One region of the Streptomyces sp. NPDC048057 genome, then DNA from elsewhere that is predicted to be linked to it. Evidence: riboswitches for the same ligand, from Rfam matches in the RefSeq annotation. Region 1 holds a riboswitch; each other region holds the start of a gene.

Evidence for each region. A riboswitch is a leader RNA that binds a small molecule or an ion and turns the genes downstream of it on or off. The one in region 1 is predicted to bind cobalamin.
Region 2: it holds a riboswitch for cobalamin, as region 1 does, so the genes downstream of both, AB0E05_RS15925 (iron ABC transporter permease) here and metE (5-methyltetrahydropteroyltriglutamate--homocysteine S-methyltransferase) in region 1, are expected to answer to the same signal.
Region 3: it holds a riboswitch for cobalamin, as region 1 does, so the genes downstream of both, AB0E05_RS07900 (cobalamin biosynthesis protein) here and metE (5-methyltetrahydropteroyltriglutamate--homocysteine S-methyltransferase) in region 1, are expected to answer to the same signal.

The regions. Positions count from the first base shown of each region.
Region 1 covers NZ_JBEZNF010000034.1:42,044-48,494, reverse strand. Annotated here, with positions in the region: gene AB0E05_RS31420 (cytochrome P450) at 1-6, shown strand, start outside; gene AB0E05_RS31415 (glyceraldehyde-3-phosphate dehydrogenase) at 62-1,516, opposite strand; gene AB0E05_RS31410 (excinuclease ABC subunit UvrA) at 1,719-4,055, shown strand; cobalamin riboswitch at 4,244-4,397, shown strand; gene metE (5-methyltetrahydropteroyltriglutamate--homocysteine S-methyltransferase) at 4,574-6,451, shown strand, end outside.
Region 2 covers NZ_JBEZNF010000012.1:52,809-59,259, forward strand. Annotated here, with positions in the region: gene AB0E05_RS15910 (ABC transporter substrate-binding protein) at 1-110, opposite strand, end outside; gene AB0E05_RS15915 (ABC transporter substrate-binding protein) at 316-1,326, opposite strand; gene AB0E05_RS15920 (ABC transporter ATP-binding protein) at 1,372-2,157, opposite strand; gene AB0E05_RS15925 (iron ABC transporter permease) at 2,154-3,278, opposite strand; cobalamin riboswitch at 3,369-3,516, opposite strand; partial or broken gene AB0E05_RS15930 (hypothetical protein) at 3,577-3,696, opposite strand; partial or broken gene AB0E05_RS15935 (beta-ketoacyl synthase N-terminal-like domain-containing protein) at 3,812-4,042, opposite strand; gene AB0E05_RS15940 (inositol monophosphatase family protein) at 4,056-4,847, opposite strand; gene AB0E05_RS15945 (alpha/beta hydrolase) at 4,878-6,215, opposite strand; gene AB0E05_RS15950 (SigB/SigF/SigG family RNA polymerase sigma factor) at 6,341-6,451, opposite strand, start outside.
Region 3 covers NZ_JBEZNF010000005.1:253,147-259,597, reverse strand. Annotated here, with positions in the region: gene AB0E05_RS07915 (class II aldolase/adducin family protein) at 1-273, opposite strand, end outside; gene AB0E05_RS07910 (inorganic phosphate transporter) at 567-1,880, shown strand; gene AB0E05_RS07905 (hypothetical protein) at 1,893-2,120, shown strand; cobalamin riboswitch at 2,290-2,421, shown strand; gene AB0E05_RS07900 (cobalamin biosynthesis protein) at 2,568-3,545, shown strand; gene AB0E05_RS07895 (cobyric acid synthase) at 3,542-5,122, shown strand; gene AB0E05_RS07890 (putative cobaltochelatase) at 5,394-6,451, shown strand, end outside.

The DNA.
Region 1 (6,451 bases):
GCATGACGAAGGGGCGCGGCGGGCCGCTCGGCCTGCCGCGCCCCCACCGGGCTCCGGTCGATCAGACGACGGGCGCCGGGTACGTCGGGTACTCCACCCCGGAGACGTGCTGGACGACCCGGATGACCTGGCACGAGTAGCCGAACTCGTTGTCGTACCAGAGGTAGAGGATCGCGTCGTCGCCCTCGACCTTGGTGGCGCCGGCGTCGACGATCGAGGCGTGCCGGGAGCCGATGAAGTCGCTCGACACCGCGTCCGGCGCGCTGGTGTAGTCGATCTGCCGCTTCAGCGGGGAGGTCAGCGAGACGTTGCGCAGGTGCTCCAGCACCTCTTCGCGGGTGGTCTCGCGGCCGAGCCGCAGGCTGAGGATCGCGATGGACACGTCCGGGACCGGGACGCGGATGGAGCTGCCGGTGATCCGCGCGTTCAGGTCGGGCAGCGCCTTGGCGACGGCGGAGGCGGCGCCGGTCTCGGTGATGACCATGTTGAGCGGCGCGGAGCGACCGCGGCGCTCGGACTTGTGGAAGTTGTCCAGCAGGTTCTGGTCGTTGGTGAACGAGTGGACGGTCTCCACGTGGCCGCGCAGCACGCCGAACTCGTCCGCCATCGCCTTCAGCGGCGGCACGATCGCGTTGGTGGTGCAGGAGGCGCAGGACAGGATCTGCTCGTCCGGCTTGATCGTGTCGTGGTTGACGCCGTGCACGATGTTCGGGACGTCACCCTTGCCCGGGGCGGTCAGCACGACCTTGTCGATGCCGGGGCGCAGGTGCTTCGACAGCCCGGCGCGGTCGCGCCACTTGCCGGTGTTGTCGATCAGGATGGCGTTCTTGATGCCGTACGCCGTGTAGTCGACCTCGGTCGGGTCGCCGGCGTAGATCACCTTGATCTCGTTGCCGTTGGCGGTGATGGTGCTGCTCGCCTCGTCCACGGTGATGGTGCCCTGGAACTGGCCGTGGATGGAGTCGCGACGCAGCAGCGAGGCGCGCTTGACGAGGTCCGCGCCGGGCTCGCCGGAGCCGCGGCGCACCACGATCGCGCGCAGCCGCAGTCCGTTGCCGGAGCCGGACTTCTCGATCAGGAGGCGGGCGACGAGGCGGCCGATGCGGCCGAAGCCGTAGAGGACGACGTCGCGCGGCTCACGGCACTCGATCTTGTTCGCGCCGGTGGCGCCGGCGACGGCGTCCGCGGTGAACTCCTCGACCGACAGGCCGCGCCCGTCGGTGCGGTACAGCGCGGCGAGCATGCCGAGGTCGATCTGGGACGGGCCGAGGTCCAGCCCGGTGAGGGCCTTGAGGAACGGCATCGTCTCGGTGACCGACAGCTCCTCGCCGGCGATCTGCCGGGCGAAGCGGTGGGCCTTGAGGATGCTGATCACCGACTTGTTCACCAGGGAGCGGCTGTGCAGCAGGACGGTGACGTCCCGCTCGCGCTGCAGCTTCCCGATGATCGGGATCATCGCCTCCGCGATCTCCTCGCGGTTCTTCCAGTTGGTGAACGAGTCCTCGTTGAGAGTCACAGGCCTATCTTTCGAGCTAGGTGGCGCTCACATGCGGCGCTCACATGTTAACCACACGCTCCTTTGAGCATTCAAACGCCCCCCACGCGCACATCGGCGCCATATCTGCGTACGGTGTATCCAGTAACTGTGTACAGTGGGCGGCGCGCATCCAGCGGATTCCCGCGTTTCTCCCCAAAGCGCCAGAGGAGAGAGATCAGCCATGCCCGCCGCAGGCCCCGAAGGCCCCTACGACCACGCCACCGGCGCACCGGTCCCCAGCGCACCGGACGCCGTCACCCGCCTCGCCGACAGCCACGACCTCATCGAGGTGCGCGGAGCCCGGGAGAACAACCTCTGCGACGTCTCCGTCGACATCCCCAAGCGTCGGCTCACCGTCTTCACCGGCGTCTCGGGCTCCGGCAAGTCGTCCCTCGTCTTCGGCACGATCGCCGCCGAGTCGCAGCGGCTGTTCAACGAGACGTACACCAGCTTCGTCCAGTCGTTCATGCCCTCGGTCGGCCGTCCCGACGTGGACGCGCTGCGCAACCTCAGCGCCGCGATCGTGGTCGACCAGGAGCGCATGGGCGCCAACTCCCGCTCCACGGTGGGCACCGCCACCGATGCGTACACCATGCTGCGGATCGTCTTCAGCCGGCTCGGCGAGCCGTACGTGGGCCCCTCGCACCACTTCGGCTTCAACAACGCCGAGGGCATGTGCCCGCGGTGCGAGGGCATCGGCCGGATATCCGACATCGACGTGGACCAGGTCGTCGACCGGTCCAAGTCGCTGCGCGAGGGCGCGATCACCGTCCCCGGCTTCGCGGTGGACTCCTGGCAGTGGCAGGTCATGGCCGACTCCGGCTTCTACGACCCGGACAAGAAGGTCGCCGACTTCACCGAAGCGGAACTCGCCGACCTGCTGCACAAGCCGACGACCAAGATCAAGGTCGGCTCCAGCAACCTCACCTACGAGGGGCTCGTCCCCCGCATCCACCGCAGCTTCCTGTCCAAGGACCGGGAGGCGATGCAGGCCCACATCCGCGCCTTCGTGGACCGGGCCGTCGTCTTCGGCGAGTGCCCGGAGTGCGCGGGCGCCCGCCTCAACCGCGCAGCGCTGGACTGTCGCATCGGCGGGTTGAACATCGCCGAGTGCGCCGCCCTCCAGATCAACGACCTGGCCGCCTTCGTCCACAAGCTGGACGCGCCCTCCGTGGCGCCGCTCCTGAGCAACCTGGGCCAACTGCTGGACTCCCTGGTGGAGATCGGCCTCGGCTACCTCAGCCTGGACCGCACCTCCTCCACCCTCTCCGGCGGCGAGTCCCAGCGGGTCAAGATGGTCCGGCACCTCGGCTCCCCGCTCGCGGACGTCACCTACGTCTTCGACGAGCCGACCACCGGACTGCACCCGCACGACATCCAGCGGATGAACGGGCTGCTGCTGCGGCTGCGCGACAAGGGCAACACGGTCCTGGTGGTCGAGCACAAGCCCGAGGTCATCTCGATCGCCGACCACGTCGTCGACCTCGGGCCCGGCGCCGGCACCGAGGGCGGCGTGATCGGCTACGCGGGGGACGTCACCGGACTGCGCTCCTCCCCCACCCTCACCGGCCGCCACCTCGGCCACCGGGCCGCGCTGCGGGACGCGGTGCGCCGCCCCACCGGGCACGTCCCGATCGAGAACGCCACGCTGCACAACCTGAAGAACGTCTCGGTGGACGTGCCCCTCGGGGTGCTGACCGTGGTCACCGGCGTCGCCGGCTCCGGGAAGAGCTCCCTCGTCCACGGGTACCTCTCCGGCCGCGAGGGGGTGGTGGTGGCCGACCAGTCCCCCATCCGCGGTTCGCGCCGCTCCAACCCGGCGACGTACACCGGCCTGCTCAACTCCGTCCGCACCGCCTTCGCCAAGGCCAACGGCGTCAAGGCGGCCCTGTTCAGCGCCAACTCCGAAGGCGCCTGCCCCGCCTGCAACGGCGCCGGGCTCATCTACACCGACCTGGCGATGATGGCCGGCGTCACCACCGTCTGCGAGAAGTGCGAGGGCAAGCGCTACACCCCCGAGGTCCTCACCTACAAGCTGCGCGGCAAGAACATCAGCGAGGTCCTGGACATGCCGGTGAAGGAGGCGTACGACTTCTTCCCCTCGGGCCAGGCGCACGCCGTCCTCGGCCGGCTCGCCGACGTGGGCCTCGGCTACCTGCGGCTCGGCCAGCCCCTGAACACCCTCTCCGGCGGCGAGCGCCAGCGGCTGAAGCTCGCCATCCACATGGCGGAGAAGGCGTCGACGTACGTCCTCGACGAACCGACCACCGGTCTGCACCTCGCCGACGTCGACAAGCTGCTGGCCCTGCTCGACCGGCTGGTGGACGGCGGCAACTCGGTCATCGTGATCGAACACCACCTCGCGGTGATGGCCCACGCCGACTGGATCGTCGACATCGGACCGGGCGGCGGCCACGACGGCGGGGAGGTCGTCTTCACCGGCACCCCGCGGCAACTCGTCAGCGAGGGCGACACCCTGACCGCGCACCATCTGCGGACGTACGTCAACGGCGGCTGACCTCCACCGGACGGTGGTCGGAAGGGGGCGGGGCCGCGACGGCGCCCCGCCCCCGGCGCGCGGGCGACCCGGTCGGCGTGGTCCACCTCACCATCCGGATGCCGGACGCGCCCTGCCGCCGCTGGCCGACCGCCCGCTAGGGTGACCGGTGCAGCTGGTTCGCCCCGTCCGCCAGACGGAACGCGTCGTAAGAGGGAACCCGGTGGGAATCCGGGACTGCCCCGCAGCGGTGAGCGGGAACGACCGCCGTCATACGCACTGGGTCCGCGAAGGACCTGGGAAGCGACGGCCAGTAGGTGCCCGCCGGGAGACCGGCAGGCGTGCCCGCGAGTCCGAAGACCTGCCCGTTGCCCGCACGCGGACGATCCGCGCGCGGTCTTCCCGGTGACCTCGTGGGCGGGTCGGCGTGTACGGCGAAGGACGACCGCGCCCCGGCGCGCGCCCTTCGCACCGTCACCCCTTCGCGCCCCCGTCCCGTCACCGGGACCTCAGGGATTCATCTCGCGAAGGAGATCTCCGTGACCACCGAGTCCGCAGCCGCGGCAGCACGGGCCACCGTGTACGGCTACCCCCGTCAGGGTCGGGGCCGGCAGTTGAAGAAGGCGATCGAGGGCTACTGGAAGGGCCGCGTCACCGCCGGAGCCCTGCACGCCACCGCGGCCGAGCTGCGCCGCGACACATGGCGGGAGCTGGCGGCGGCCGGCGTCGACGAGGTCCCGACCGGTGACTTCTCGTACTACGACCACGTCCTGGACACCACCGTCATGGTGGGCGCCGTACCCGAGCGCCATCGGACGGCCGTCGCCGCGGACGCCCTCGACGGGTACTTCGCGATGGCCCGCGGCACCCAGGCCGTCGCCCCGCTGGAGATGACCAAGTGGTTCGACACGAATTACCACTACCTGGTGCCGGAGCTGGGGCCGGACACGGTGTTCACCGCCGACTCGGGCAAGCAGGTCGCCGAGCTGACGGAGGCACTGGCGCTGGGGCTGACCCCGCGGCCCGTGCTCGTCGGGCCCGTCACCTACCTGCTGCTCGCCAAGCCCGCTCCGGGAGTGGCCGCGGACTTCGATCCGCTGACCCTGCTGGACCGGCTCCTGCCGGTGTACGCGGAGGTCCTCGCCGATCTGCGTGCGGCCGGCGCCGCCTGGGTCCAGCTCGACGAGCCCGCGCTCGTCCAGGACCGCACCCCGGCCGAGCTTAATGCCGCGCGCCGCGCCTACCGGCTCCTCGGCACCCTGACGGACCGTCCGAAGCTGCTGGTGGCCTCCTACTTCGGCCGGCTCGGAGCGGCGCTGCCCGTCCTCGCCGCGGCGCCGGTCGACGGGCTCGCCCTGGACTTCACCGAGTCCGCCGCCGCCAACCTCGACGCGCTGGCCGCCGTCGGGGGCCTGACGGGCAAGCGCCTGGTCGCCGGCGTCGTCAACGGGCGCAACGTCTGGGCGAACGACCTGGAGAAGTCCCTCGCCGCCCTCGGCACCCTCCTCGGTCTCGCCGACCGCGTCGACGTGGCCGCCTCCTGCTCCCTGCTGCACGTCCCCCTGGACGCTGCCCTGGAGCGGGACGTCGATCCGCAGATCCTGCGCTGGCTCTCCTTCGCCCGGCAGAAGGTCGCCGAGGTCGTCGCCCTCGCCGAGGGCCTGGCCCGCGGCACCGACGCCATCACCGCGGAACTCACCGCCAACCGGGCCGCCCTCGCCTCCCGTGCCGCCTCCCCCGTCACCCGGGACCCGGCCGTACGCGCCCGCGCCCGCGCGGTGACAGACGCCGACGCCCGCCGCTCCCAGCCGTACGCGCAGCGCACCGCGGCCCAGCGCGAACGCCTCGGGCTGCCGCTGCTGCCGACCACCACCATCGGCTCGTTCCCGCAGACCGACGAGTTGCGGGTGGCCCGCGCGGACCTGCGGGCCGGCCGGATCGACACCGCCGGCTACGAGCAGCGCATCCGGGCCGAGATCGCCGAGGTGCTGGCCTTCCAGGAGAAGACCGGACTCGACGTCCTGGTGCACGGCGAACCCGAACGCAACGACATGGTCCAGTACTTCGCCGAGCAGCTCACCGGCTACCTCGCCACCCGGCACGGCTGGGTCCAGTCGTACGGCACCCGCTACGTCCGCCCGCCGATCCTCGCCGGCGACGTCTCCCGCCCCGAGCCGATGACCGTGCGCTGGACCACCTACGCCCAGTCGCTCACCGACCGCCCCGTCAAAGGCATGCTCACCGGCCCGGTCACCATGCTCGCCTGGTCGTTCGTCCGCGACGACCAGCCCCTCGGCGACACCGCCCGGCAGGTCGCCCTCGCCCTGCGCGACGAGGTCGGGGACCTGGAGGCGGCGGGGACGTCGGTGATCCAGGTCGACGAGCCAGCGCTGCGCGAGACCCTGCCGCTGCGCGCC
Region 2 (6,451 bases), on a different contig from region 1:
GGACCTCCTGCGTTGGAGGTGCTCCCCTGGTCGGAGCGTCCGCAGGAGACGGTCACAAGGGCGGCGAGGGCCAGGGCCGCGAGGGAGCCGGCGCGTCTGCGGATTGCCATGGGTACTCCTCGTGTTGCCATGCGTCGGACCAGGCGGGTTCCCACGCCTGGTGACGTGCGTGGTGGGGTGACGGGTGGCGTCTTGACGACGTGCGCAGATGCTGGCAGCCGGGTGGCTCGGAACGGAAGATGATGAAGCCATTCACGGCTGAGCATCGAAATCGGTACGGCTCGCGCGCCGTCACCCCACCTGGTCGTGCACCGCTCAGCGCAGTTCCTTCGCGAGCCGGCCGATCGCCGAGGGGTTGCGCGGGCTCTCCACGAGGTCGACGTAGTCCAGGACGACGAAGCGCTTGTTCCTGATCGCGGACACCCGGGCGAGCGGGGCGTACGACAGCAGGAACTGCTTCTTCTCCTCGGCGCTCACGTTCCCGTAGTTGTTGATGACGATCACCTCGGGGTCGCGCTCCACGACGGTCTCCCAGCCGACCGTGGTCCAGGTGTCCTTGAGGTCCTTCATGACGTGGTCGCCACCGGCCCTGGTGATGATGTCGTGCGGGCCGGCGAAGGCGCCGGAGGTCAAGGGCCGGTCGCGGCCGTCGTCGTAGAGGAAGACCCGGGGGCGGTCGGCGCCGCGGGGCGCCATGGCCTCGGCGTCCGCGACTTCCTTGCGGAAGGTGGCCACCAGGTCCTTCGCGCGGTCCTCGACGTCGAAGACCTTCCCCAGGTTCAGCAGGTCGGTGTAGAGCGCGTCCAGCGGAGGCATCACGCCCCGGGCCTTGGTGCGTCCGCTGCGGCACGACTCGCTCAGCACGTACGAGTCGATGCCGAGTTCCTTGAGCTTCGCCGGGGTGAAGCCCTCGCCCTCGTCGAAGCCGTAGTTCCAGCCGGCGAACACCAGATCGGCCCGTGCGTCGAGCACCAGCTCGGTGTTGATCCGCTTCTTGGACAGCCAGGGGGTGCGGTCGTAGCCGCCCTTCCAGGGGACCCGGTGCACCGAGCCCTTGGTGTCCGGCATCACGAAGCCGGCCATCCGCTCCTCCAGGCCGAGCGCGAACATGATCTCCGTGATGCCGACGTCATTGGTGACCACCCGCTCGGGGGCCTTGGTGAAGGTGCGGCGCTCGCCGCAGTTCTCCACGGTGACCGGGTAGTGGCCGCGTGCCGCGTCGTCCCGGTCCCCCTCGGCCGGCTCGACGGTGGCGCCGCAGCCGGTGAGGACCGCGACGGTCGTCAGCAGCAGCGCCGGAGTGCGCAGGGGGCGGGGAAGGAACAGCACGGTGAGGTCTCCTTGGGGTGCGGGTGGGGAGGGGCACGGGGGTCAGGCGGTCGGGCCGTCGCCCGGCAGTCGGTCGAAGAGGAGCTGCAACGCGCCCGACGCGGGGTGCCGGACCCGGTGGGCCCGGACGCCGAACACCTTCGCGAGCAGATCCGCGGTCAGCACCTCCTGCGGCGGTCCGTCGGCGACGATCCGGCCGCGGTCGATCACGTACAGGACGTCGCAGTGCGCCGCCGCGAGATTGAGGTCGTGCAGCGCCGTGAGCACGGTGAGCCCGCTGTTGCGCACCAGCGGCAGGACCTCCAACTGCTGGGCGATGTCCAGGTGGTTGGTGGGTTCGTCGAGGACGAGCACCCGGGGCCGCTGTGCCAGTGCCCGGGCGATGAGGACCCGCTGCTTCTCTCCCCCGGACAGGGACAGGAAGCCGCGGTCCACCAGATGGGCCGCACCCACCGCGTCCAGCGCGGCACGGCAGGCCGCCCGGTCGTCGGCGGTGGTCCTCGCGGCGGCGCGCTGGTGCGGCAGTCGCCCCATGGCCACCACTTCCCAGGCGGTGAAGTCGAACTCGCCGACGGTCTCCTGAGGGAGTGCGGCCACGCGCCGCGCCCCCTCGCGCGGGCTGAGGGCGTGCAGGTCGGCGCCGTCCAGCCGGACGGCGCCGGCGGACGGGCGCAGCGCACGGTAGGCGCACCGCAGCAGGGTGGACTTGCCGCTGCCGTTGGGGCCGACGAGGCCGACCAGCCGGCCGCTGTCGGCGTGCAGGGAGACGTCCCGGACCAAGCGCGCCCCGTGGACGGTCACGGTCACCTCGTCGATGTCGACGTTCATGCGCGGCCTCCGAACGCATAGCCGCGACCGCGCAGCAGCAGGACGAAGCACGGGACGCCGATCACCGCGGTCAGCACGCCCACCGGGAGCTCGGCGGGGGCGAGCACCACCCGGGACAGGACGTCCACCCAGACCAGCAGGACGGCGCCCGTCAGCGGGGCGAGCAGGAGGACCTTGCGGTGGTCGGCGCCGACGAGCATCCGTACGGCGTGGGGGACCATGAGCCCGACGAAGCCGATGGCACCGCTGACCGCGACCACCGCGCCGGTCACCGCGGCGCAGACGACGAAGAGCTCCCGGCGCAGCCGGTCCGGGTCGACGCCGAGCGCGGCGCAGGTCTCGTCACCCATGGCGAGGGCGTTCAGCCGCCGTGCGGAGAGCCCGAGGTGGACGAGTCCGGCGAGGACGGCGCCGGCGGCGACGGGGACGGCGGCCCAGTCGGCGCCGCCGAGGCTGCCGAGCAGCCACATCATGGCCGAGCGGGCGGCTTCGCCGTGTTCGGCGGCGAAGACCATGAAGGTGGTGATCGCCGTGAACCCGTAGGACAGGGCGGTGCCGGTGAGCACGAGTCGGACGGGGGTGAGTCCCCCGGCGCTGCCGGCGATCGCGTACACCAGGGCCATCGCCAGCAGGGCCGAGACGAAGGCCGCGGTGGACAGGGCCCAGACGCCGAGTGCGGCGAAGGCGCCGAAGATCATGACGGCGTTGGCGCCGACGGCGGCGCCGGAGGATATGCCGAGGACGAAGGGGTCGGCGAGCGCGTTGCGCACCATGGCCTGGACCGCGACGCCGATCGCGGCCAGGCCGGCGCCGACCACGGCGGCCAACACGGCGCGCGCAAAGCGCAGTTCCCAGACGATGGTGTACTCGGCGACCCGGTCGGCGGGGACGGTGCCGCCGGTCAGCCCGGCCCACAGGTGGGACAGGGCCCGGCCCCAGCCGATGCCGGACGCCCCGATGGCGACGGCGCAGACCACGGAGAGCGGCAGGGCGAGGGCGAGGACCAACAGTAAGGGGAGCACCGGCACCCGTCGTTCGGTCGCCGGCGCCGTTCCGGGGTGCGGGGGCCCGTCGCGTTCCGTCGGTGGGGGTGCCGGAGTCCCTTCGGTGCGTACGGCCACGAGCGGAGCCTCTTTCGGCTCGGGCCGTGCACCCCGGAGGAGCGGCACGGAGCACCGGGCCGGGCATCCTCTCGCAGTCCACGGCGAGTTGACAGGATCGTGTGCCGCCGTGGGTGATCGGGCTCACGCCGTCCCGGGCCGGGACGGCGTCCACCGTTGCGGGTCAGCGCCGGATTTCAACCGGACTTCCCCCACAGGGCGCAGGAAGCGTAACCCGTCGGCGCGCCGAATGACTTCGGCGGCCGTGACCGATGTTCGACTTCACCGACCCCACGAGGAGGGGCCCGGTGGTGCGTTCTGCGCCCACTGCCGCGCCGAACGCTGCGGCCTCGACCGGGTCCCCGACCGGTGTTCCGGTTCCGTGCGGTTCCCCGTACTGCACGCCGTCCCGTTCGGTGCCGGCACGGCGGTGTGCCAACCGGACGGCCTCTTCCTGTCCCGTCGTGCTGGGGACCCTCAGGGCGCCGGAGGATGTCCACGACGACGCTCGGTCCGCGCAGGTCCAGGGCGTACGAGACGCGGTGCGCCACGGTCCCGCGGTGGGCGCCGGTCATGGCGCAGCGCGCGCCGGTCTGGCCGGCCCGGGCCAGCACCGGTCCGGAGGCGTCCCACATGGCGCCCACGAAGACGCCCGCGCCTCGGCCCGCGAGCCGCCCGGGTCGGCGGCCGGCGTCCTCCAGCGCCTCCCGGGCGAGCTCCAGTACGAGCCGCTGCTGCGGGTCCGTACCTCGACACCCCAGCTCGGGTAGCCGTCGACCGTACAGCGGGGCCCGGCGCTCACGCCCCGATGGCCGCCATCAGCAGCTCGTGCGTCTCGGCGTCCGCGGCGACGACGAGCCCGCGGCCCGTCGAGCCGAGCGGCGCCCCGTCGATGCCGGTGACCACGCAGCCGGCGGCGCGGCACAGCGCGATGCCGGCCGCGAAGTGGACGCTGTCGGACAGGTCGCCGCCGTCGGTGACGTACGCGGCGCGCCGCCCGGCGGCCACCCAGGTCACGGCGAGCGACGAGGAGACGACGCGGGGGCGGAAGTGGTCGGTGAACTCGGGGCGCGCCAGCAGCTCCACCGCCCGGAAGCCGGGGGCGCTCGGGAACGGCGGGTCCAGGTTGACGTCGACCAGGCGCGAGACGGGCGACGGCTCCAGGGGTGCGGTGACGCCCTCGTGCCGTACCCGCGCGGTCGTTCCGTCCGTGTGGAAGACCTCGCCGGAGAAGGGGTCGGCCACCGCGGCGGCGCCGCCGCGCAGGGCCACGTTGACGGCCACCACGGTGGTGCCCACGGCGTAGTTCAGGGTGCCGCACAGGGGGTCCACCAGCCACTGGCGGGCGGTGTCGGCGGCGCCCTGTTGGCCGCCCTCCTCGCCGAGCAGGGCGTCCTCGGGCCGGGCGCTGCGGATCACGTCGAGGATCGCCTTCTCACCGGCGACGTCGGCGGTGGTGGCGAAGTCGCCGGCGCCCTTGTCGATGCGGTCGAGCTGCTGGCCGTACAGGTCGCGCACCACGTCGGCGCCGGCGAGCACCGCGGCGATGGCGACCTCGACGTCGTCGTTGACCCCGCTTGAAGTGATCATGCGGTGCAGCGTACCGCCGGGGTCGCGGCGCTACGGTGTGCGGCCCTTGCTGGTCTCGACGCCGACCACGCCCTTCAGGCCGGGCAGTTGCCGGCGGCCGGTGAGCAGCGCGTCGGTCGTGGTGTCGCCCCCGAGGTGGCGGCGGAAGAAGGCGGTGGCGTACTCCACGGTGATCCGGCGCTGCGTCGCCTCGTCCAACTGCCGGTCCTCGCGCTGCTCGCCGTCCTGCGAGAGGCAGTGTCCGGGCTTCTTCCCGGGTACGGCGTCGTCCTCGGCGTCGACCTGTCCGCTGGAGGGCGACCACTGGGTGTTGGGGTAGTTGTGGTTTCCGCCCCTGGGGGTGAAGCGGTAGATCGGGACGGTGTTGGCGTCCTTGTTCCAGGCGAAGAACTGTCCGGCGTTGACCCGGTCGCAGGAGCCCCACAGCTCGGCGAACGGGACCTTGGTCACGGGCTCGTTGTCCCAGTTCGCGGTCGGTCCGATCGCGAAGACGGCCTTGATCTGCACCCCGGCGGGCCACTTGCGGTGCCGCGGGTCGGCCGCGTGCTGGAACACACCGCCGCCGCCCATGGAGTGGCCGAGCGTCCCGACGCGGCGGAAGTCGATCCGTCCTCGGAAGTCGGCACGGCTCGGGCCGCCGGTCGCGGTGTCCTTGAGGCCGCCCTTGAGCGGGCCCTTGCCGGCGGCCAGGTCGCGCCAGAGCGCGAGGTGTCGGTCGATCAGCTCGGCGCGTGCTTCGTAGACGGTGTCGGCCTGGCCGGAGCTGGTCGCGTTGATGCCGTTCACGCCCGTGGAGACGACGATGAAGCCGCGCCCGGCCAGCTCCTGCGCGAGGTAGTCGTAGCCCGCGCTGCTCGGCAGGGGTGGTACGCCCGGGCGGCACGGCCAGGCGAGCAGTTCCTCCGCTGCCGCCTCGATGATCTTCTCCTGGCGGGCGGCTTCGGCCTCGTCGCCGGCCGCCAGCGCGGCGTCCCGTGCGCGTTTCGCCGCGGCCAACCGGTTCCGGGCCGGTCGGTCGGCGCACGTCGTCCACTGGCCGTGCTGCATCACGATCAGCGGATGACCGCCCCGGGACAGGTCACGCGGGTGGTGCACCACCGCGGCGAGTTCGTTCCGCCCCTGGAAGGGCACCTTGGGCGCGAAGGCGGTGTCGCCGAGGTCGTACGTCGCCCTGACCACCGCGCCGCGGGGCACGGCGGGCACTCGGTCGGCCGGTGCCTGCTCGACGGCGACGGCAGGTGGGGCGGACGGGGCAAGGAGGCACGTCGAGACGACTGCCGCGCCCACGGCGGCGAACGCACGGAAGGCACGGCGCCGGGGTCGTCCGTGTCCGCGCGGGGCGTTCGGGTCCGGTGTCTGGTTGGCCACGCTGAGGGTTCCTGTTCTCTCCGTCGACGCCCTGGTCACCGTCGACCCCGCCATGGTCATGTCGACCCGTCAGAGAGTTGTCAGGAAGCGATCAGGAAGCGATCACCTCGGTCGCGTCGGCCGCCTCAGATGCTGCCGGCCCCCACGCCCGCCTGCTCCCGCAGCCGTGCGCAGGTGCTGGTGAGGAGCCTGGAGACGTGCATCTGGGAGATCCCGAACTCCTCCGCGATCCGGCT
Region 3 (6,451 bases), on a different contig from region 1:
GGACCGGTGGACCGCCAGGTGCAGGGAGAGCTCGCTGGTGGGGGCGAGGGAGCCGATGACCTGGCGGCCTTCGAGGTCGACGGCGACCACGTCACGGTCGGTGAGCCGGTCGTAGGGCACTCCGCTCGGGGTGACGAGGACGAGCGGGCCGACCCGGGCGGACACGTTGCCGGACGTGCCGACGACCAGGCCGTCGGCGGCGCTGCGGCAGGCGGTGGCCACCAGGGCGCGCCAGGTGTGTTCGATCTCGTCGTAGGACGTCCGTTCGGTCATGCGTCGAATCCTGTCAGCCGCTGTCGCGGTCGCCCAGAGGGCCCGTGATGCATATCACCACAAAGTCACAGGAAAGCGGCGGGAGATCGGCGCCACCGGGGCGACCGCCCTGCGGTGTGGGGCCGCGGGCGGCCGGGAGGGCACGGGCGGGAGGGGTCCGCACGGCGAACGAGACGCAAACGGAATCAGGAGAACCGCTTGGAGACACCGTGAGTCCCGCCTCAGTTCACCTTCCGTTCACCCAGGTTACTTACGTTCGGCAAGCCACTGACGTCCAAAGATTGCCTGGGTAAATGGAACACATCACGCTGCTGCTCGCGATTGTGATCGTGACAGCTCTCGTGTTCGATTTCACGAACGGTTTCCACGACACCGCCAACGCGATGGCGACCACCATCTCGACCGGCGCCATGAAGCCCAAGACCGCGGTGGCCATGTCCGCCGTGCTCAACCTCGTCGGCGCGTTCCTGTCGGTGGAGGTCGCCAAGACGATCTCCAGCGGCATAGTCGACGAATCAGGCATCACCCCAGAAGTCATCTTCGCCGCGCTCGTCGGCGCCATCCTCTGGAACCTGCTGACCTGGCTGGTCGGTCTGCCCTCCAGTTCGTCGCACGCCCTGATGGGCGGCCTGGTGGGCGCCACCGTCGCGTCCGTCGGCTTCGACGCGGTCAACAGCGGCACTGTCATCACCAAGGTGCTGATCCCGGCCGTGGCCGCGCCGCTGGTCGCCGGTATCGCCGCGATGCTGGCCACCCGACTGACGTACAAGATCGGCCGCAACACGGACGCCAAGGGCACCGACAAGGGCTACAAGGCGGGTCAGATCGCCTCGGCCGGCCTGGTCTCCCTGGCCCACGGCACCAACGACGCCCAGAAGACGATGGGCATCATCACCCTGGCCCTGGTCGCCAGCGACGTGCTCGACCCCGGCTCGAACCCCCCGCTGTGGGTCATCGTCTCCGCGGGCGTCGCGATCGCCCTCGGCACGTACCTCGGTGGCTGGCGCATCATCCGCACCATGGGCAAGGGCCTGACCGACCTCCAGCCGCAGCAGGGCTTCGCCGCCCAGACCAGCGCGGCGACGGTCATCCTGGCCTCCTCGAACCTCGGTTTCTCCCTCTCCACCACCCACTCCTGCTCCGGCGCCGTCATGGGTGCGGGCCTGGGCCGCAAGGGCGGCGTGGTCCGCTGGTCGACCGCCACCCGGATGTTCGTGGCCTGGGGTCTGACCCTGCCGGCCGCCGCGCTGGTCGCCGCCGCCTCCGAGTTCGTGACCAAGCAGGGTGACTGGGGCGTGGCCGTGGTCGCGGTCTTCCTGGTCGCCTCCAGCGCCGCGATCTGGGTGATCTCCCGCCGCCAGGTCGTCGACCACACCAACGTCAACGACGTCGACGAGCAGGCCGAGGGCGTCGCCGCACAGGGCGCCGACGAGCCCGCCGGCGTCGTCACCACCGCCATCGCGGCCGTCACCCCGCCGCCGGCCGGCGGCACGGGCGCCACGGACGGCGCCGACCTCACGAAGACCATCCCGGCCTCCGCCTCCTCCGCCGCCTCCTCCACGGTCTCGGCGTCGGAGAACGGCCCGGCCAGCCCGGCTGCGGTGTAAGGACAGAGCAACATGAAAATCGACTGGGAAGCCCTCGGTTCCGTCTTCGGCGTGAGCCTCGTCGCCACCGTCGCCCTCGTCGGCCTCTTCTCGCTGGGCGTGGTGATGCTCAGCAAGCAGGAGCAGACCGCGGGCGCCTCGGGCGGTGGCTCCGGAGTGCTGGTGCGCACCGGTGCGTACGCCTGCTTCGCGCTCTGCGCGGTGGCCGTGTCCTACGGCATCTATCTCATCGTCGACTGATCGGCCGATCCGGCCGCATCACCGCGCCACGACGGGCCGGGGCGTACGTCCAGCGAGGACGTACGCCCCGGCCCGTCGTGGCGCACGGCTGTCCACACCTTTCCTTTGCCCTTCTTCGCCGCAGGTCAAGGGCGTGCCGCCGGTCAAGGGCGAGTTGACGGCCCTTCTCGCCCCGTGGTGGACTGCCGGGGCCATTACGGCGGCAGCAGAGGAAGTCCGGTGCGAATCCGGCGCGGTCCCGCCACTGTCACCGGGGAGCCCTCCCCGGGAGCCAGGAACTCTCGCCGCCGATCACGTCGAACCAGGGCGCGGACACCCTGAGTGAGGACATGCGACATGCGCGGCCACGGCTTCGTACCTGCTCTGCACGCACCGGGAAGAACACCGGGGCGCACCCGCCCCGCGGGGCACCCGGCGCGTCCCTGCGGCCCCATGACCGGCTGAGCCGTGCGGGCCGACCGGGTCTTCGCGTACGGCGCCGCCATCGGCATCCTCGGTGACCTGCTCTTCGGTGATCCGCGCCGGGGACACCCCGTCGCCGCCTTCGGCCGGGCCGCGGGCGCCGTGGAGCGCACCCTGTGGCGCGACCACCGCGGGTGGGGCGCGCTGCACACCGCCGTGTGCGCCGGGGGCGCCGTCGCCGTCGTGGCGCTCGCCGCACGCGGGGCGCGCCGACACCCCGCCGCGTCCGTCGCCCTGACCGCCGCCGCCACCTGGGCCGTCGTCGGGGGCACGTCGCTGGGGCGCGAGGCGCGCACCGTCGGGGACGCGTTGGCGGCCGGCGATCTCGCCGCCGCCCGGGCGCGGCTGCCGCACCTGTGCGGCCGGGACCCGCACTCCCTGTCCGAGCAGCAGATCGCCCGCGCCGTGGTGGAGTCGGTCGCCGAGAACACCTCCGACGCCGTGGTGGGCGCCCTGGTGTGGGGCGCACTCGCCGGGGTGCCCGGGCTGGTGGGCTTCCGCGCGGTGAACACCCTCGACGCGATGGTGGGGCACCGCTCCCCGCGGCACCGCCGCTTCGGCTGGGCCTCGGCGCGGCTGGACGACGTCGTCGGCTGGCCGGGGGCGCGGCTGACGGCCGTGCTCGCCGTGGTCGCCGGGGACGACCCGCGCGCGGCGGCACGGGCCTGGCGGGCCGATGCGCACCGCCATCCGAGCCCGAACGCGGGCCCCGTGGAGGCGTCGTTCGCGGGCGCGCTCGGGGTCCGGCTCGGCGGCACGCTGTCGTACGGCGGCCGGACGGAGCACCGGGCGCCTCTGAACGGCGCCGCCCGCCCGGTGGAGGTCGAGGACGTGGCGCGCGCGGTGCGGCTGTCGCGGCGCGTCGGACTGTTGGCGCTGGGGACGAGCGTGGCCGCACGGCTGCTGGTCGGGCTGGCCCGTACGCACGTGACGGCACGGATTCGGAAGGGGCGGGGCACATGACCGGTCAGCGACGCGGTGGCGGACTGCTCGTCGCCGGTACGACGTCCGACGCGGGCAAGAGCGTGGTCACCGCGGGGATCTGCCGCTGGCTGGCGCGCCAGGGCGTGAAGGTGGCCCCGTTCAAGGGCCAGAACATGTCCCTCAATTCGTACGTGACGCGCGACGGCGCCGAGATCGGACGGGCCCAGGCCATGCAGGCGCAGGCCGCCCGGGTGGAGCCGAGCGCGCTGATGAACCCGGTGCTGCTCAAGCCGGGCAGCGACCGCACCAGCCAGGTGGTGCTGCTGGGCCGTCCCGTGGGCGAGATGAGCGCCCGCGGCTTCTTCGGCTCCGGCACCCCGGCCGGGGGCGGCGGCCGGGAGGCGCTGCTGTCGACGGTCGTGGAGTGCCTGGAGGAGTTGCGCAGCACGTACGACGCCGTCATCTGCGAGGGCGCGGGCAGCCCGGCGGAGATCAACCTGCGGCGCACGGACATCGTGAACATGGGCGTCGCGCGCGCCGCGGACCTTCCGGTGCTCGTCGTCGGGGACATCGACCGCGGCGGCGTGTTCGCGTCCTTCTTCGGCACCACGGCCCTGCTCGCCCCGGCGGACCAGCGCCTGGTCGCCGGGTACCTGGTCAACAAGTTCCGCGGCGACGTGAGCCTGCTGCGACCCGGCCTCGACATGCTCGAAGGGATCACCGGGCGCCGCTCGTACGGCGTCCTGCCGTACGCGCACGGGCTCGGCATCGACGAGGAGGACGGCCTGCGGGTCTCGCTGCGCGGCGCGGTGCGCGAGTCGGTGGTGGCTCCCCCGGTCGGCGACGAGGTGCTGCGGGTGGCGGTGTGCGCCGTGCCCCTGATGTCCAACTTCACGGACGTCGACGCGCTGGCGGCCGAACCGGGCGTGGTGGTGCGGTTCGTGGACCGGCCGGAGGAGTTCGTGGACGCGGACCTCGTCGTCGTCCCCGGCACCCGCGGCACGGTCCGGGCGCTGGCGTGGCTGCGCGAACGCGGCCTGGCCGACGCGCTGCTGCGGCGGGCCGCCGAGGGGCGCCCGGTGCTCGGGATCTGCGGCGGCTTCCAACTGCTGGGCGAACACATCGAGGACGACGTGGAGTCACGGGCGGGCGAGGTGCCCGGGCTCGGCCTGCTGCCCGTACGGGTCCGGTTCGCCGCGGACAAGACCCTGGCGCGACCGACCGGTTCGGCGCTCGGTGAGCCCGTGGAGGGGTACGAGATCCACCACGGCGTCGCCGAGGTGCTGGGCGGCGAGGCGTTCCTGGACGGCTGCCGGGTGGGGTCGGTGTGGGGGACGCACTGGCACGGCTCGCTGGAGAGCGACGGCTTCCGCCGCGGCTTCCTGCGGCGGGTCGCCGACGCGGCGGGCCGCCGCTTCGTCCCGGCCCCGGACACGTCCTTCGCCGCGCTGCGCGAGGAACAGCTCGACCGCCTCGGCGACCTGATCGCGGAGCACGCGGACACGGACGCGCTGTGGCGCCTGATCGAAGGGGGCGCCCCCGCGAACCTCCCCTTCGTCCCGCCGGGACACCCAGACCACGCAGCCCACGCAGCCCACCCGGGGACGCCTTCATGAGCACCGGGCTGTCCTTGTGCCGCCACCGCGCCGTGGCAGGCATGCAACGCTTGTCCCTGCGGTCCGCAGAGACCAACGCTCCTGCACGTCATCGGTGGGGGCGTCAGGGGCGCGAGGAGCTGCGCGACCAGCCACAGACGGCCGGCACCCAACGGGCGGGCCCAGCCGCACAGGGGCGCGGGGAACTGCGCGACCAGCCACAGACGGCCCGCAGCCAAGCGACCACCTCGACCACCACGCACCCACACCCCGCGCCCCGGGAGGCCACCGCATGAGCCGCACGCCCTACCCGTTCACCGCCCTCGTGGGGCAGGACGACCTTCGGCTCGCGCTGCTACTCAACGCGGTGTCGCCGCGCGTCGGGGGCGTCCTCGTGCGCGGGGAGAAGGGGACCGCGAAGTCCACCGCCGTGCGCGCGCTCTCCGCGCTGCTCCCCGGCATCGCCGTCGTCGCCGGCTGCCGCTTCTCCTGCGACCCCGCCGCCCCCGACGCCGACTGCCCCGACGGCCCGCACGAGGCGGGCCCCGGCACGGTGCGTCCCGCGCGGATGGTGGAGTTGCCCGTCGGTGCTTCCGAGGACCGGCTGGTGGGCGCGTTGGACATCGAGCGGGCGCTCGCGGAGGGCGTGAAGTCCTTCGAGCCCGGACTCCTCGCGGACGCGCACCGCGGCATCCTCTACGTCGACGAGGTGAACCTGCTCCACGACCACCTGGTGGACGTGCTGTTGGACGCCGCCGCGATGGGTGCCTCGTACGTGGAGCGCGAGGGCGTCTCCGTACGGCACGCGGCGCGGTTCCTGCTGGTGGGGACGATGAACCCGGAGGAGGGCGAGCTGCGTCCGCAGTTGCTGGACCGGTTCGGGCTCACCGTGGAGGTCGCGGCGTCCCGGGAGCCCGACCAGCGCGTCGAGGTGGTGCGGCGCCGGCTCGCGTACGACGACGACCCGGTGGCCTTCGCCGCCGAGTGGGCCGCCGAGGAGCAGGCGCTGCGGGACCGCGTGACGGCCGCGCGGGCGCTGTTGCCGCGGGTGCGGCTCGGGGACGCGGCGCTGCGCCAGATCGCCGCGACGTGCGCCGCGTTCGAGGTGGACGGGATGCGCGCGGACATCGTGATGGCCCGTACGGCGACGGCGTTGGCCGCGTGGGCGGGGCGTGAGGACGTGCTGGCCGAGGACGTGCGGCAGGCGGCGCTGTTGGCGCTGCCGCACCGGCGGCGGCGCAACCCCTTCGACGCGCCCGGCCTGGACGAGGACAAGTTGGACGAGACGTTGGAGCAGTCCGCCCCGGACGCTCCCGACGACGACCCGGAGCCGGACCCCGACACCGACCC